2 regions of the Anaerobacillus sp. 1_MG-2023 genome follow, and region 2 is predicted to be linked to the other one. Evidence: a T-box and tRNA genes for the amino acid it is inferred to sense, from the RefSeq annotation. Region 2 holds a T-box; the other holds one or more tRNA genes.
What was found. A T-box is a leader RNA that pairs with one kind of tRNA and senses whether it is charged. The one in region 2 lies ahead of thrS (threonine--tRNA ligase), so its partner is inferred to be a tRNA-Thr.
Positions count from the first base shown of each region.

Region 1 (6,921 bases), on a different contig from region 2:
AAAGCTGACAAGAAAGCTTCCCATCAGCAACGTAAAACTGGAAAAGACAGTGACATGGAGGTAAAGCCATGTCATCAACTTCTGATGGGTTCCATGCTGTTACAATCATTCTTCTTGAATTCGGATTTGTTTTAATTTGCTCAACTACTTTTGCAATTTGATCAACGGTTGATCCGTCCGCGCCCGTCCACGAGCGCCATTGATGACCATAAACTGGACCAAGCTCACCATCTTCATCAGCCCATTCATTCCAGATGCGCACACCATTATCCTGAAGATACTTTACATTGGTATCTCCATTTAAAAACCAAAGAAGCTCATGAATAATTGATCTTAAGTGAAGTTTTTTGGTAGTTAAAGCTGGAAAACCCTCTTGTAAATCAAACCTCATTTGATGTCCAAAAACACTGACCGTCCCCGTTCCTGTTCGATCAGATTTCTTTGTTCCGTTATGTAAAATTTCTTCGCATAGCTGCAAGTAAGTCTTCATTGTACTCCTCCTTCAATTCTCTAATGATCATTGTAACATGAAGAAAGATGAGAAGTAACTTGCGAATTGTATGTAAAATACAGCCAAAAAGCACATTTTCCTTGGGCAAACATACTGTATATCAGAAATGTTGGAAAGGATGAAATAACCATGGCGAAAGGCGATAAATTACCTAAACTGTTTCAAGACCCTGCTATTCAAAATTGGATGAACACCTTTGATGATTTCTTTAAAGAGCCCTTTGCGAATCTGCTACCAGCTCAGTCGTTTCGGGTTGATCTTTATGAAACAGAGGATGCATTTATTGTTGAAGCAGAGTTACCCGGTATCACGAAGGAGCAAATTAAAGTGGAACCACTTGGAGATGGTCTCCGAATCTCCATTGAATCGAAAGAATTTCATGAGTCACGAAACGATAAACAAAAATATTACAAACAAGAACGATCCTATTCAAGTACTAGTCGCACCATTAAGCTTCCCTTTCACTTTTCCATGAAAAATGTGAAAGGGAAATACGAAAACGGTGTTCTTGAAATTAAGATACCTAAATCCGATCGCATACGTACCGATTCGAATTATATTAACATCGACTAAAAAAGCGCAAGGCCAAGGCCTGCGCTTTTTCTTCTTACATACTCCAGTCTATAAAGGCGTTTCCTTCGAGGAAACGCTCACAATCCATAGCCGCCATACACCCTGTACCTGCTGCTGTGATCGCTTGACGGTAAGTAAAATCCTGTACATCTCCACAAGCAAACACGCCAGGGACGTTCGTTTTTGTCGTTCCTGGTTCTACTTGAACGTAACCTTTATCATCCATATTAATTTTACCCTCGAGAAAATCAGTGTTTGGACGATGGCCAATTGCAACAAATATGCCGTCTGTCTTAACGAACTCCTCTTCTCCCGTATCACTATTCTTTACTTTAATCCCGCTTACTTTATTGTTTTCTGCCACAACCTCTAGCGGGGAAGCATTCAGCTTCCAGCTTATTTTTTCATTGGAACGAGCACGCTCTTGCATTATTTTTGATGCGCGAAGTTCTTTCCTCCTATGAAGAACAGTAACTTCTGAAGCGAATTTCGTTAAGAAAGTCGCTTCTTCCATAGCCGAGTCTCCTCCACCAATCACAACGATTTTTTTACCACGGAAGAAAAAGCCGTCACACGTTGCACATGTACTCACGCCTCGACCCATGTTCTCTGATTCTCCTGGTATACCTAGAAGCTTTGCTGAAGCACCAGTCGAAATCAAAACAGACTCCGCCATAATATCCCCGAGTGTATCTGTTTTTAATTTAAATGGACGCTCACTAAAATCAATATCCTTCACCCATCCACGCTCAATTGTAGCGCCAAACCTAAGCGCCTGCTTCTTCATATTTTCCATCAATTCTGGACCGAGAACGCCATCTGGAAAACCGGGAAAGTTCTCAACATCTGTTGTTAACGTAAGCTGACCACCAGGTTCCGGTCCCTCAATGACGAGCGGCTCCATATTAGCCCTCGCAAGATAAATGGCTGCTGTTAAACCCGCTGGTCCTGTTCCTACAATAACTGCTTTATGCATAATGACCCTCCTCTATCGACTTCATTATGTTATTTTTCCTAATTATATAGAAATAAACCCTTCTCTTACAAATTATATGGTTATCCATCAATTTGTTTCTTGATCTTATGCAAATGGTTGTTCATTTTCACACCTTCTTGATAGAATAGAAACAGTCTTGTAATAGTAAGGAAAACCCGAGGTGAATAAAAGATGAATCCAATAGTTGAATTCTGCATGAGTAATCTTTCGAGCGGTTCACATAAAGCAATGGAAAAACTAGAAAAAGATACAGATCTTGATGTGCTCGAATATTCTTGTCTTGGTCACTGCACACTTTGTAGCCAGGATATTTACTGTCTCGTTAACGGCGAGCGCGTTACTGCCGAAACGCCCGATGAGCTAGTTGATAACGTCTACCAGTTTATCGAAGAAAATCCGATGTTTTAAACGAATATGGACATACTATTAAGTGAATCCAATTAGAGGAGGAGCTTACATGAAAAATCGAAACGCGTATGATCCGAAAGCCGGTGTGCAAGGTGAAAAAGAAGGCGAAGACGCTCTTCTTATAAATAAGAAAAGAGGCCCGCAAAATGCGCGCCCTAAAAAAAAGTAAAAGCCGCTTAATGCGGCTTTTTATTATGCAATGCGAAACCGAAAAGTAAACCAGAAGTCTTCATTGAGGGAGATGCCGGTAGCAATAATATGCTGCTCTCCTTCATCATCAAGCGTAATCCAGCTATGATGCTCATCTTTATAAACTGGGTAGAAATGACCTTCCTTAAATAATTTACGATTCAATACATTCTCTGAGCCGGTTAAAGGCTCTTCTTCGAAAACATCTCTAATACATTGTACAAGTTCCATCTATGTTGTGATCCTCCCTTAATCTCCAACCAAAAACACCCCGCGCACCTCTCTTACGAGAGCCACTTAGGCGGAGTGTTTTTATCCCAATAAATCTTACCTACTTCATAATGTTCTTCAAAATCATCATTCGCTGCATGGTAATGAAAATTAAACCAATAGCCATCTTGTGGGGGGTGATCTCTTCTCACATGGAAACGCAATAAGTCTTCCCCGCTCTGTTCATTATACACATGAAGAATGCGTTCTCCGTATCCACCAGAAGGGTTGTCCGTCAAACGAAGTGACCTTAACGTATCCTCATCCAGATTTTCCACTGAGGTAGCGATCGCTTCTGTCATTTTAGGTACAATTGCATCTCGATACTCGTTACCGACTCGAGTTGAGATCGTTTCACCGAATTTTGTTAGCCCGAGTTGCTCAGATTGATTGCTTGCATAGCTTACAAAATGCGTCAGTAGTTCAGAAGAAGAAGCGTCCTGAGCTATGATGGGCCAATCATACTGATCAACAACAGGCTCTATCGCCTTATCAGGCTCGTCCCTCGACTCAATAAGAAGATGGTTTTCTTCTTGATAATTCTCTGATGCCTCTGTTTTGTCATCTGCTAGATATCCAGTAGGAATCACAGTTCCAAGCGTAACAACAGCAACAAATGCTACAAATAACTTTCTCATCCAAAGAGGGAATTTCATTATGTGCACCTGACTTTCGAAGATCAATAGTTAGTATTATTCTCGCATGATCTTCTCAAAAAAGCCAGATGTTTAGACGATTTTTCATTAATTTTCATTTGGCTAAGTTAAAGAAGCTTTTCATTTAAAAGGCCCTTTTATAAAAATTGTTGCTTTCGAAACAATTGTTGAATTAAACTCTAAACTTCCTTGATTGAAGCGAAAATTCACCTACTATAGCAACAACGTCTACGAAAAGAGCCTTTAAAAAAGAGCGCTTCATGTAAGCGCCCTATCTATTAACAAGTAAACATATCAATTCTTCTGAGACTTATGCCTGTATATACCCACCTTCTACCGGTCCAGCGAAACCCCGAAACAGAAGTACGCCCTACATATACTGGCCAAAACCAAAATGAATTGCCGCCCCTCATCCAAATATAAGTAAACCGATACATACACCTTCTAATTGATCCTGGATCTACAGCAAATGTTCCAGCTTGTGCTGACTGCGGTCTAGGAGGCGGTGATGCTGGTGGGCTCGAAGTTGGAGCTACCGGTTGCTGACGATAGGCATCTGTGTTGTCATAATGATAAGCAATATGCTCATGTTCTTCATAATACATTCGGTCCATCCCCTCTCTTATACAGTCACTGTATGCTGTATTCTGATAAGACGTACCGAATTGAAAACAACAAAAAAAGCACCTCTTTGAGTATGCTTGAGCCAATAAAATTTATGAAAATTTAGTTGGTGACCCGTACGGGAATCGAACCCGTGATACCGCCGTGAAAGGGCGGTGTCTTAACCGCTTGACCAACGGGCCAACAAAATGGAGCGGGTGATGGGGATCGAACCCACGACATCAGCTTGGAAGGCTGAGGTTTTACCACTAAACTACACCCGCAAAGATGGAGGAGGAAGAGGGATTCGAACCCCCGCGGGCGACTAAGCCCCTGTCGGTTTTCAAGACCGATCCCTTCAGCCAGACTTGGGTATTCCTCCAAAAACATGAATATATATATGGTGGAGCCTAGCGGGATCGAACCGCTGACCTCCTGCGTGCAAGGCAGGCGCTCTCCCAGCTGAGCTAAGGCCCCAAGATGGTGCGCCCGAGAGAAGTCGAATCCCTAACCTTCTGATCCGTAGTCAGACGCTCTATCCAATTGAGCTACGGGCGCATATTCTATGGTGCGGGTGAAGGGACTTGAACCCCCACGTCGTAAGACACTAGATCCTAAGTCTAGCGCGTCTGCCAATTCCGCCACACCCGCATGTGTGGTGCCGGCCAGAGGACTTGAACCCCCAACCTACTGATTACAAGTCAGTTGCTCTACCAATTGAGCTAGGCCGGCATAATTTAATGAAACTCATCAAAAATAAATGGTGGAGGATGACGGGCTCGAACCGCCGACCCTCTGCTTGTAAGGCAGATGCTCTCCCAGCTGAGCTAATCCTCCGTTAAACAGCGACTTCATTATTATACAATATCATCTTTTGTCTCGTCAACACTTTTTTTAATGTGTTTTTTCAAGGACAAGACTTATCTTATCACCGACTCGAAAAAAACACAACCCTTTTTCACAAAAAAATAATCCCCATAGTTAAGCACTCCATTTTTCACATAGAAAAAGCAGGGAGCGCTCTCCCCTGCTTATACTGGCGTTTGAATAAGTGGTTTTTTCTTTTTATTTTGGCGGAGTATTGGTCTTTTTTTAGTCACCATTTCAGAATCATATTTTCGGTACTCTTTCATGTCGCTTGATTCCCGCAAAAGCTGATCTTCAACATAGTGACGCTTTCTTTTCAAAAAAACCCCTCCTCATAAGTAATAACTCTCATTACCCTATTTTTCTGTTGTTAAACCCGAATCTTTTTTCACCATCGATCTATTGGCAAAAGTTACAGGTAACACATAATTTATTCACTTGGAGCGCAATTATGCTTCTTCAAGATTAAATTGGTAGTAATTTTCGTGATCTTCTCCTGACCTCTCAACAAAAGTAACTTCTCCATTTTGTGAAACCATAATAACAGTTTGCGCCCTCGTTCCGTAATGATCCGACTTAATAAAAACAGGTGAAAGCATCCTTTCCCATTCGATCGGCACGCCTGTCTGTGGTAATAGATAATCAGGTGCAGGCTCAGCGTGAGAAAGCATTTCAAAAAGACGATTCTGATCGAGGTTCTTTTCTGCACTTAAATAGTGTTTCAATTCTTCTTTAAGCTGCTCAACCTTTGGCCAGCTCGTATTCAGTAAGTGATTACTAACAGCGTGAACACCGTTCTCTAGTTTTGAAATTTGATCCTGCCGATTTGAATAATAATAAAGGCTCTTAAAATCTCCTATGATTAAATTAAATCCATTGTACTGATCTTTCTTTTGTCGAACCATTTCTAAGTATGATAATGGGGATTGATGATCACGTAAGTAATCGGCCGTTAGATCACCCCTTGATAGACTTTTAGGCTGCTCATTCGCTTCTCGATAGTTCGTAAGGGCTGCAATTCTTCCGTTTGTTGTAACCCCTAGCCATGTTCCCATAGCCTTTAAATCACGCCCCGCAAGTAGTTCTGGTACATCTCTCCAATAGTTCGCAGGTTTTGTTGGACGCTCGTAGAATTCATCTCGGTTGGCTACGAGTATAAATGGGTATGTAGGATGAACATTTTGAGCTACAGCAATTAAGCACATCTTAACGCGCCTCCTCTCTTGTTTCAATGTAAGAAAAAACGCAGCGTTAGCCGCTGCGTTACGATTGGATCATACGAACTTCTTCTTCACATGCAGAAGAACAATAATGGTTATACTCCTCTTTGCAAGAATCACAGACGATATGAAGCTTGTCACACTGTACATTAGCACAATTGATATAAGTATCTGCTGGATCCTCACAATGGTAGCATTTCCCTACAACTGTATCTTCATCGGTACGGTTTACATTAACAGCAAGACGATCATCAAATACAAAGCACTTGCCATCAAAATATTTCCCTTGTACCTCCGGGTCTTTACCATACGTTACAATTCCTCCATGAAGCTGTGAAACGTCGGAAAAACCTTTTTTCATTAAGTAACCAGAAAATTTCTCACAGCGAATTCCACCTGTACAATAAGTTAATACTTTCTTATCTTTTTGGTCCGAAAGATTTTGTTCAATCCAGTCCGGAAGATCTCGAAAAGCCTTTATATCAGGACGAATTGCATTGCGAAAATGACCAATATCGTACTCATAGTCATTTCGTGCATCGATAACAATTACATCATCATCTTCTAATGCTTCCATAAATTCCTTTGGCTCAAGATAATTCCCGGTTATTTCTTTCGGGTTTACAT
Region 1 covers NZ_JAUORD010000003.1:300,467-307,387, reverse strand. Annotated here, with positions in the region: gene Q4550_RS07980 (thymidylate synthase) at 1-490, opposite strand, end outside; gene Q4550_RS07975 (Hsp20/alpha crystallin family protein) at 641-1,084, shown strand; gene trxB (thioredoxin-disulfide reductase) at 1,119-2,060, opposite strand; gene Q4550_RS07965 (YuzB family protein) at 2,253-2,489, shown strand; gene Q4550_RS07960 (hypothetical protein) at 2,682-2,909, opposite strand; gene Q4550_RS07955 (YpjP family protein) at 2,963-3,604, opposite strand; gene Q4550_RS07950 (transporter) at 3,883-4,209, opposite strand; tRNA gene Q4550_RS07945 (tRNA-Glu) at 4,336-4,410, opposite strand; tRNA gene Q4550_RS07940 (tRNA-Gly) at 4,418-4,491, opposite strand; tRNA gene Q4550_RS07935 (tRNA-Ser) at 4,497-4,589, opposite strand; tRNA gene Q4550_RS07930 (tRNA-Ala) at 4,609-4,684, opposite strand; tRNA gene Q4550_RS07925 (tRNA-Arg) at 4,689-4,765, opposite strand; tRNA gene Q4550_RS07920 (tRNA-Leu) at 4,774-4,858, opposite strand; tRNA gene Q4550_RS07915 (tRNA-Thr) at 4,864-4,939, opposite strand; tRNA gene Q4550_RS07910 (tRNA-Val) at 4,969-5,044, opposite strand; gene Q4550_RS07905 (hypothetical protein) at 5,239-5,394, opposite strand; gene Q4550_RS07900 (NRDE family protein) at 5,524-6,279, opposite strand; gene trhO (oxygen-dependent tRNA uridine(34) hydroxylase TrhO) at 6,338-6,921, opposite strand, start outside.
Region 1: it encodes a tRNA-Thr, which carries the amino acid that the T-box ahead of thrS (threonine--tRNA ligase) is inferred to sense. The anticodon was not compared.

Region 2 (6,921 bases):
TCCAATCCAATAATTCTGCCGCACCAACTAATACTTTTTTAGGATCACAACCTCTCAAAGCACAAGTCCCTCCAAATGGACGGTAATCTACCATCGCTACATCCCAACCGGCTTTATTACATTTTGCTGCTGTTATGGATCCTCCGGAACCGGATCCAATAACAATGAGATCGTATGTTTTCATCTTAAGTACCTCCTTGATTTTAACTCGCTATTAAAACCATTTCCTTATCACTAACGAATCAAACCATGTACCTTTTCCAGGGTTGAAAAAACCACCGTTTTAATAACAGCGGGGCCATGGATGACGGTTATCCTGCACAACAAGACAGTTTGGAAACGTCTTTATCAAAAGTTAAGCTCGCTAATTTTAATCCCTCAGCCATTGTAAGGTATGGTGCCATTGTTTCCTGAAGGTCTTCAGCTGTGAGTTTGAATTTCACTGCTAAAGTAGCTGCATAAATCACATCACCGGCATTTTCTGCTACAACGTGTGCCCCGATAATTTGCTGATTGTCCTCATTCATCACGAGCTTGAATACACCGGTCGTTTCATGATTGACCAATGCTCTTGGTACGGCTTCCAATGAAAGTATAGAACTTTTCACATTGTATCCCTGTTCTCTAGCCTGTTGTTCTGTTAAACCTACAGATGCAACGGAAGGAGACGTAAATGTCACTGCTGGAACGGTAGTCAAGTCCTGTTTGCGTTTTTGAGACCTTGTCACGTTCTTTGCGACTAGATTTCCTTGATAGGCAGCAACATATACAAATTGAGGACTTAAAGTAACGTCTCCTGCTGCGTGTATGTGAGGGACACTTGTTTCTAAAAAGTCATTGACTAATACTTCTCCAGCTTCACCAACCTTCACCCCGGCTTCTTGGAGCTGAATTGCAGTTGTATTAGGAGCACGACCAACCGCAACCAATAGTTGATCCCCAGACACTACTTGATCTTTTCCATTCATTCGAATATGAACTTCCTTTTCACTGCCATGTTGGACAACCTTGTTGTACTCCACATTTTTTATCAAGCGAATGCCTTTTTCGGTGAGGGATTTTTCGATGGCTTCAGAGATTTCAGGATCATAATCTTTAAGAAGGCGGTCACTCCGTTGCATTAATGTCACTTCTGACCCTAGATCATGAAGCATTTGACCTAATTCAAGCGCAATATACCCTGAACCAATTACGACGAGATGCTTTGGAACTTCTGTCAAATTTAAAGCAGAGGTGCTTGTTAAATAGTCACTTTCTTTTAGTCCTGGTATATCAGGTACGGCAGGTGACGCTCCTGTGGCAATCAGAAAATGCCTTGAGGTTAGCTCTTGATGATTCACACTGATCGTGTGTGCATTTTTAAACCGTGCTTCGCCTTTTATCAGATCAAATCCGTAATCCTCAATAAGTTCTTCGTATTTATCTTTACGCAACTTTTGAACAAGTTCGTCCTTTTGTTCTTTAAGTTGGGATAAGTCTGGCTTGGTTGATTGAAGTGCTAAACCTTTGTAAGGGTTATGATGAGCATGGCTGTTCAGTTCACCAGCTCTTAACAACATCTTAGATGGAACACAACCAATGTTTACACACGTTCCCCCAATCGTTCCTTTCTCGACCATCGCCACTCTTAAACCATTTTCTGACGCTTGAATCGCAGCAGAAAAAGCCGCGCCACCAGATCCGATGACAACAAAGTCGTACTCCTTTTCTGAAGAAGATACTGATTTGCTTGCTGTAGTATTGACATCAAAAACATCAACAGCTTTATATGGCGTTGTATCGAGAGTTTTCTTAATCCTTTCATAATTTAAAGAATTTGGGCGATGAAAGGAAGCGTCGCCTTTGCGAAAACTGACATTGATATCTTCAGCACCAAGACTTTCTAGTGTTTTAAAGACATGACGTTCGCATTGATCACATGTCATACCTTGGATTTTTACCTCTGTTTTGTTCATTTCAAAGTTCCTCCTCTTATTTATTCTTCATTCAAACTTGAGCTTCACAAGAACTCTTATCAACATAACCTACAAACAACAATTCTCTTTTTCATTGGAAGTTTTAGTTCTTTTTCGATAAGAAAAGAACGTTATTAAAATAAATAGACCCAATGCCGGAATCAAAACGTAATCCAAATAGCCAGTTAATGCACCGAGTCCAACAGTGCCTAGTAAAATAATTGAAACTGGAGTCGTACAACAAATAAGGGCAATGATTGTTCCTATTACGCCTGTAATAAAAGTCTTATTCCTCTTCATAAGAACCATCCTCGGATCAGTCAACAATGAGTGTTTCTATAATGGGGCACTCGTGAAGATCTTTTGTACTTGGACAACGTTCCTTTAGATCAATTAGGAGATATTGAATCCGAGCCAAGTCGTTTATTTTTTTCTCAATTTCCTTTTCTTTCATTGCTACGAATTCATACATATCTTTGCACCGTACATCATCTTTATCAACTACACCTAGTAATTTGTGAATTTCGTCTAATGAAAAACCTAGCTCTTGCATTCGTTTAATAAATTTCACTCGTTTAACAGAAAGATCGTTGTACAACCGATATCCAGATTCATTACGAGCTGGCTCAGGAATTAATTTCTTGCGCTCGTAATAGCGTATCGTTTCTTTATTGACGTCACAAAGGTTAGCTAATTCGCTTATTTGATATCCCATTATTTCATCACCTCTATATATAGAATAAACCCCGTACCATAGTACAGGGTCAAGTGTTGAAGCTATTTTTTAATAGATGAATCTTAGACTATACTGTCAAAGTTAATTTATATCCTTTTCATTCATCTAAAAATTCATTCCACCATCTAGTTTATTTACAAATATAGGTTGGAATTTCCTGCTCAACAATCGCTGCTCAAATTTCTAATACCAATTATTTCAAATCATACTGCATAACTCAATCTTTAATTCCAGTTAAAAGGAGCCTATCTTATTACAGATAAGCCCCCTATTCTTTAAGACTCAGTTTCGAGATAAAAACGATAAGAACAAAAGCACGGGAACTAGATGGAAATGCCCATTTTTTAAAATGATATACTTACTATAAGTGTACTTTGATACTAATTATTCAGGTAAATCTTTATTAACTATGGACTGTTTAATACCTGTAACAAATTCACCTAATTCCATTTCTTTAGTTGCTTTATTCCCATAGGACCTAACGTTTACATATCCTTTTTCAACTTCCTTGTCTCCCAACACCAGAATGAAGGGTGTTTTGTTTATTTGAGCTTCCCTAATCTTGTACCCTAACTTTTCCTCTCTACTGTCCTTTTCCACTCTAATCCCTTCTTGTTTTAACCGATTCATTACTTGATCCGAATATTCTTTATGAGCTTCGTTTGATACAGGTAGTATTTTTACTTGAATAGGTGCTAACCAAGTTGGAAATGCTCCTCCATAATGCTCAATGAGTATGCCTAAAAAGCGATCAATGGATCCAAACACAGCCCGATGAATAACCACTGGACGAACTTTTTCATTATGTTCATTTATATATTCCAGATCGAATTTTTCCGGCATTTGAAAATCTAGCTGCACAGTTGCACATTGATGACTCCTATTCAAGGCATCTTTTATATGGATATCAATCTTAGGCCCGTAAAAAGCACCGTCTCCCTCATTCACTCTAAAATCATAACCTAGGTTTTCTAATACATTTTTAAGTGCGCCTTCAGCTTGATCCCATAAGTGTTTGTCACCCATAGACTTTTCAGGTCGAGTAGATAACTCAATTTCATAATTGAATCCGAATGTTCGATAAACATTATCAATCAACTGCAAAGCTAAAGTGATTTCGTCTTCTATCTGATGAGGTGTGACAAAGATATGAGCATCGTCTTGGCAGAAGGAACGAACTCTCAATAATCCGTTTAATGCTCCACTGAATTCATGACGGTGAACTTGACCGAATTCAGCCATACGAATAGGAAGGTCTCTATAGGAGCGCAAACGGTCCTTAAAAATAAGCATATGTCCTGGGCAATTCATTGGTTTAAGAGCGAAATGCTGCTGGTCAACTTCAGAGAAATACATATTGTCTTTATAATGATTCCAGTGCCCCGATTGTTCCCATAACCTCTGATTCATCATTAATGGAGTTTTTACTTCTTTATAATTAAATGACTCTTGCAAACTTCTAAGGAATGCTTCCAACTCATTTCTTATCACCTGACCATTACTTAAATAGAATGGCATCCCTGGAGCTTCATCTGAAAACATAAACAATTCAAGCTGGTTCCCTAACTTACGATGATCTCTCTTTTTGGCTTCTTCCAAAAAATAAAAGTATTCATTTAGTTCTTTTTTTGATGGAAAAGCTACACCATATATTCGTTGTAACATCTTGTTATCACTATCCCCCAGCCAATAAGCCCCTGAGATATTTGTTAAGGAAAAAGCTTTAAGAAATTTAGTTGACGGTAAATGGGGACCTCTGCATAGATCTATAAATTCTCCTTGTTTGTAGATGGAGACATCTTCTTCCCGAGGAATTTTCTTTAATAGCTCCAGCTTTAAATGATCATTCGAAAAAATGCTTTCAGCTTCATCTCTAGATATTAACTCCCGTTTAATAAACAAGTTCTCAGATACAATGTTACTCATTTCCTTTTCAATTTTAGATAGATCATCTTTAGAAATACTTTGATCCGTATCAATATCATAGTAAAAACCAGCCTCCACAACAGGACCTACACCTAGATTCACTCTTCCGAAAAGTCGCTTAACGGCCTGAGCCATAATATGAGCTGCTGTATGTCTCATCACCTCTAATCCCTCTGAAGAATGAAGTGGAAATAATTCAATCTCAGCATTAGAGTTGATTGGACTCTGCAAATCATATAAGGATCCATTGACTCTCCCAACTACTGACTTTTTCTTAAGGCCAGGACTTATAGATTGGGCAACATCCCCCAATGTACTTCCTTTTGAAAAAGATTTTTGGCTGCCATCTGGAAACGAAATCACCATTTTTTCATGACTCATACATACACATCCTTTTATAAAATTAAAAAACCATACTCGTCCCTCTAAACAAGGGACGAGTATGGTTTTACCCGCGGTTCCACCCAATTTCCCACTACTTTTCAAAGTAATGGCTTTGGTTTGCTGTATCGTAGCACTACGTCATGAACTACTAATCTTTCGTCCATGCAGCTCCAAGGTGGTAAGCTATTAAGCTGCGTTAGGAAGATCGCACCTTTTCTTCCCTCTCTGATAACCGTCCTAATAGCTCTTGTCCTCTTCATCACTATAACTTATTCAATAAAAAAAACACTCGTCCCTAAAAAGGGACGAGTGCTGTACTCGTGGTTCCACCCAACTTCCCGTTACATGGATAAAGTAACGGCTTTGGTTTGCTGTATCGTAGCACTACGGCATGAACTACTCATATTCGCCCATGCAGCTCCAAGGTGGTAAGCTATTAAGCTGCGTTAGGAAGATCACACCTTTTCTTCCCTCTCTGATAACCGTTCATAATATCTCTTGTCCTCTTCATCACAAATTATTTTAAATTTATTTCACTATATATTTTTTGCTAAATATAGTCAATACAATCCTAAAAATTATTTAGGAGATTTTTTAGATTAGCTCCGAGATTCTTGAATAAATACTTCACTTAAGTCTTTATGATATTCAGTTCTTTTCTATCTTTTTTTCTCATTAGCGTAAGAACATACAAGTACAAATAAACTGGAAGCATTACAATAACCAATATTTCTTTACTCAATGAATTGCTTGATAAGAGTAAAGACAACACTAGACCAGCTATAGAATAAATTATGAATTCAATGAGGGATCTGTATTTAGATAATGGTTTTAATCTAAGAAATCCATCTGCAATTAAAGTTGTTGGTAGACCGTAAACTATATATACAATTGCAAATAAAATCGGTAACGAAATTATAGTAGCAAAAGTATCAGTATATTCTCTTTCTAATTCAAGCACGTAGTCAAGAGTAAATTCTCCAATTACTAAAACAAAAACGGAAAGAGGTGCTGATATAATTATTGCTAGTAGTATCTTTTGTAAATATTTCAATTCCTTCCTCCTCTAAACGTAAAAGCGTACACACTCTTGCCCAAAACCGATAGAGCGCTTACTTTTTATTCAGCAATTGCTCCGATAAACCAGAAGACTTGGGATCAGGATAAATTCTAGAATTTATCCTACATTAGTGTTAATTTAGATCGATGTTACCCACATATTGAACATCTCCCATATCAGAAGACAGATTCACTTCTAGGATATAGTTACCTTTTGAATCTGGAAATTGAAAACCATTAGATTTATTTACAGGCAATTCAATCTCTTCACTGTTTTGCCACAGAGATACTTGAAACTCTTCTAATTTAAAATCAGAATGTCCCAATTCTATGTTTCCCTCTGAACCAGCATTGACCTCAATTTGATTCTGTTCGATTCCTAATGATTGAAAATCAACAACAGTCTTTTTGTATTCCTCATTAGGACCTTCCCAATTCACGGATGCCTCTTTAAGCTCATATGAATCATAGTCGTTTAGATGATGGTACCAAACTGTCATTGTTGGAGGTGTGAAATCGTAATCCTCCCCTATACAGGCGGTCAATAAAAATATACAGCTTAAACTTACTATAGAAAATATTGAACGAATCATTATCAATTCCTTTCTCTTTACTGTTCAAATAACAGCAACTTTGGAGCATAAAGCAAACACTCTTTTAAACTATTGCTCCGAGTTTGTTGAATATAATCGGATATCTACTTTCTCAATTGCACTATGGTTTCTGCAAAGGGAGAATGAAAAGTAACGGATTGTCCATCAACCCAATTAGCATTATTAATTCCTAACACTTCTAAATTTCCAGCACTTGATCCTCTGGTCACTATCCTTACAGTTTCACTATTTAACTTCTTCACTACAT
Region 2 covers NZ_JAUORD010000010.1:175,937-182,857, forward strand. Annotated here, with positions in the region: gene Q4550_RS16665 (dihydrolipoyl dehydrogenase family protein) at 1-184, opposite strand, end outside; gene merA (mercury(II) reductase) at 312-1,955, opposite strand; gene merF (mercury resistance system transport protein MerF) at 2,025-2,255, opposite strand; gene merR (mercury resistance transcriptional regulator MerR) at 2,272-2,670, opposite strand; gene thrS (threonine--tRNA ligase) at 3,076-4,998, opposite strand; T-box leader at 5,047-5,270, opposite strand; T-box leader at 5,300-5,521, opposite strand; gene Q4550_RS16690 (hypothetical protein) at 5,633-6,055, opposite strand; gene Q4550_RS16695 (hypothetical protein) at 6,195-6,653, opposite strand; gene Q4550_RS16700 (hypothetical protein) at 6,758-6,921, opposite strand, start outside.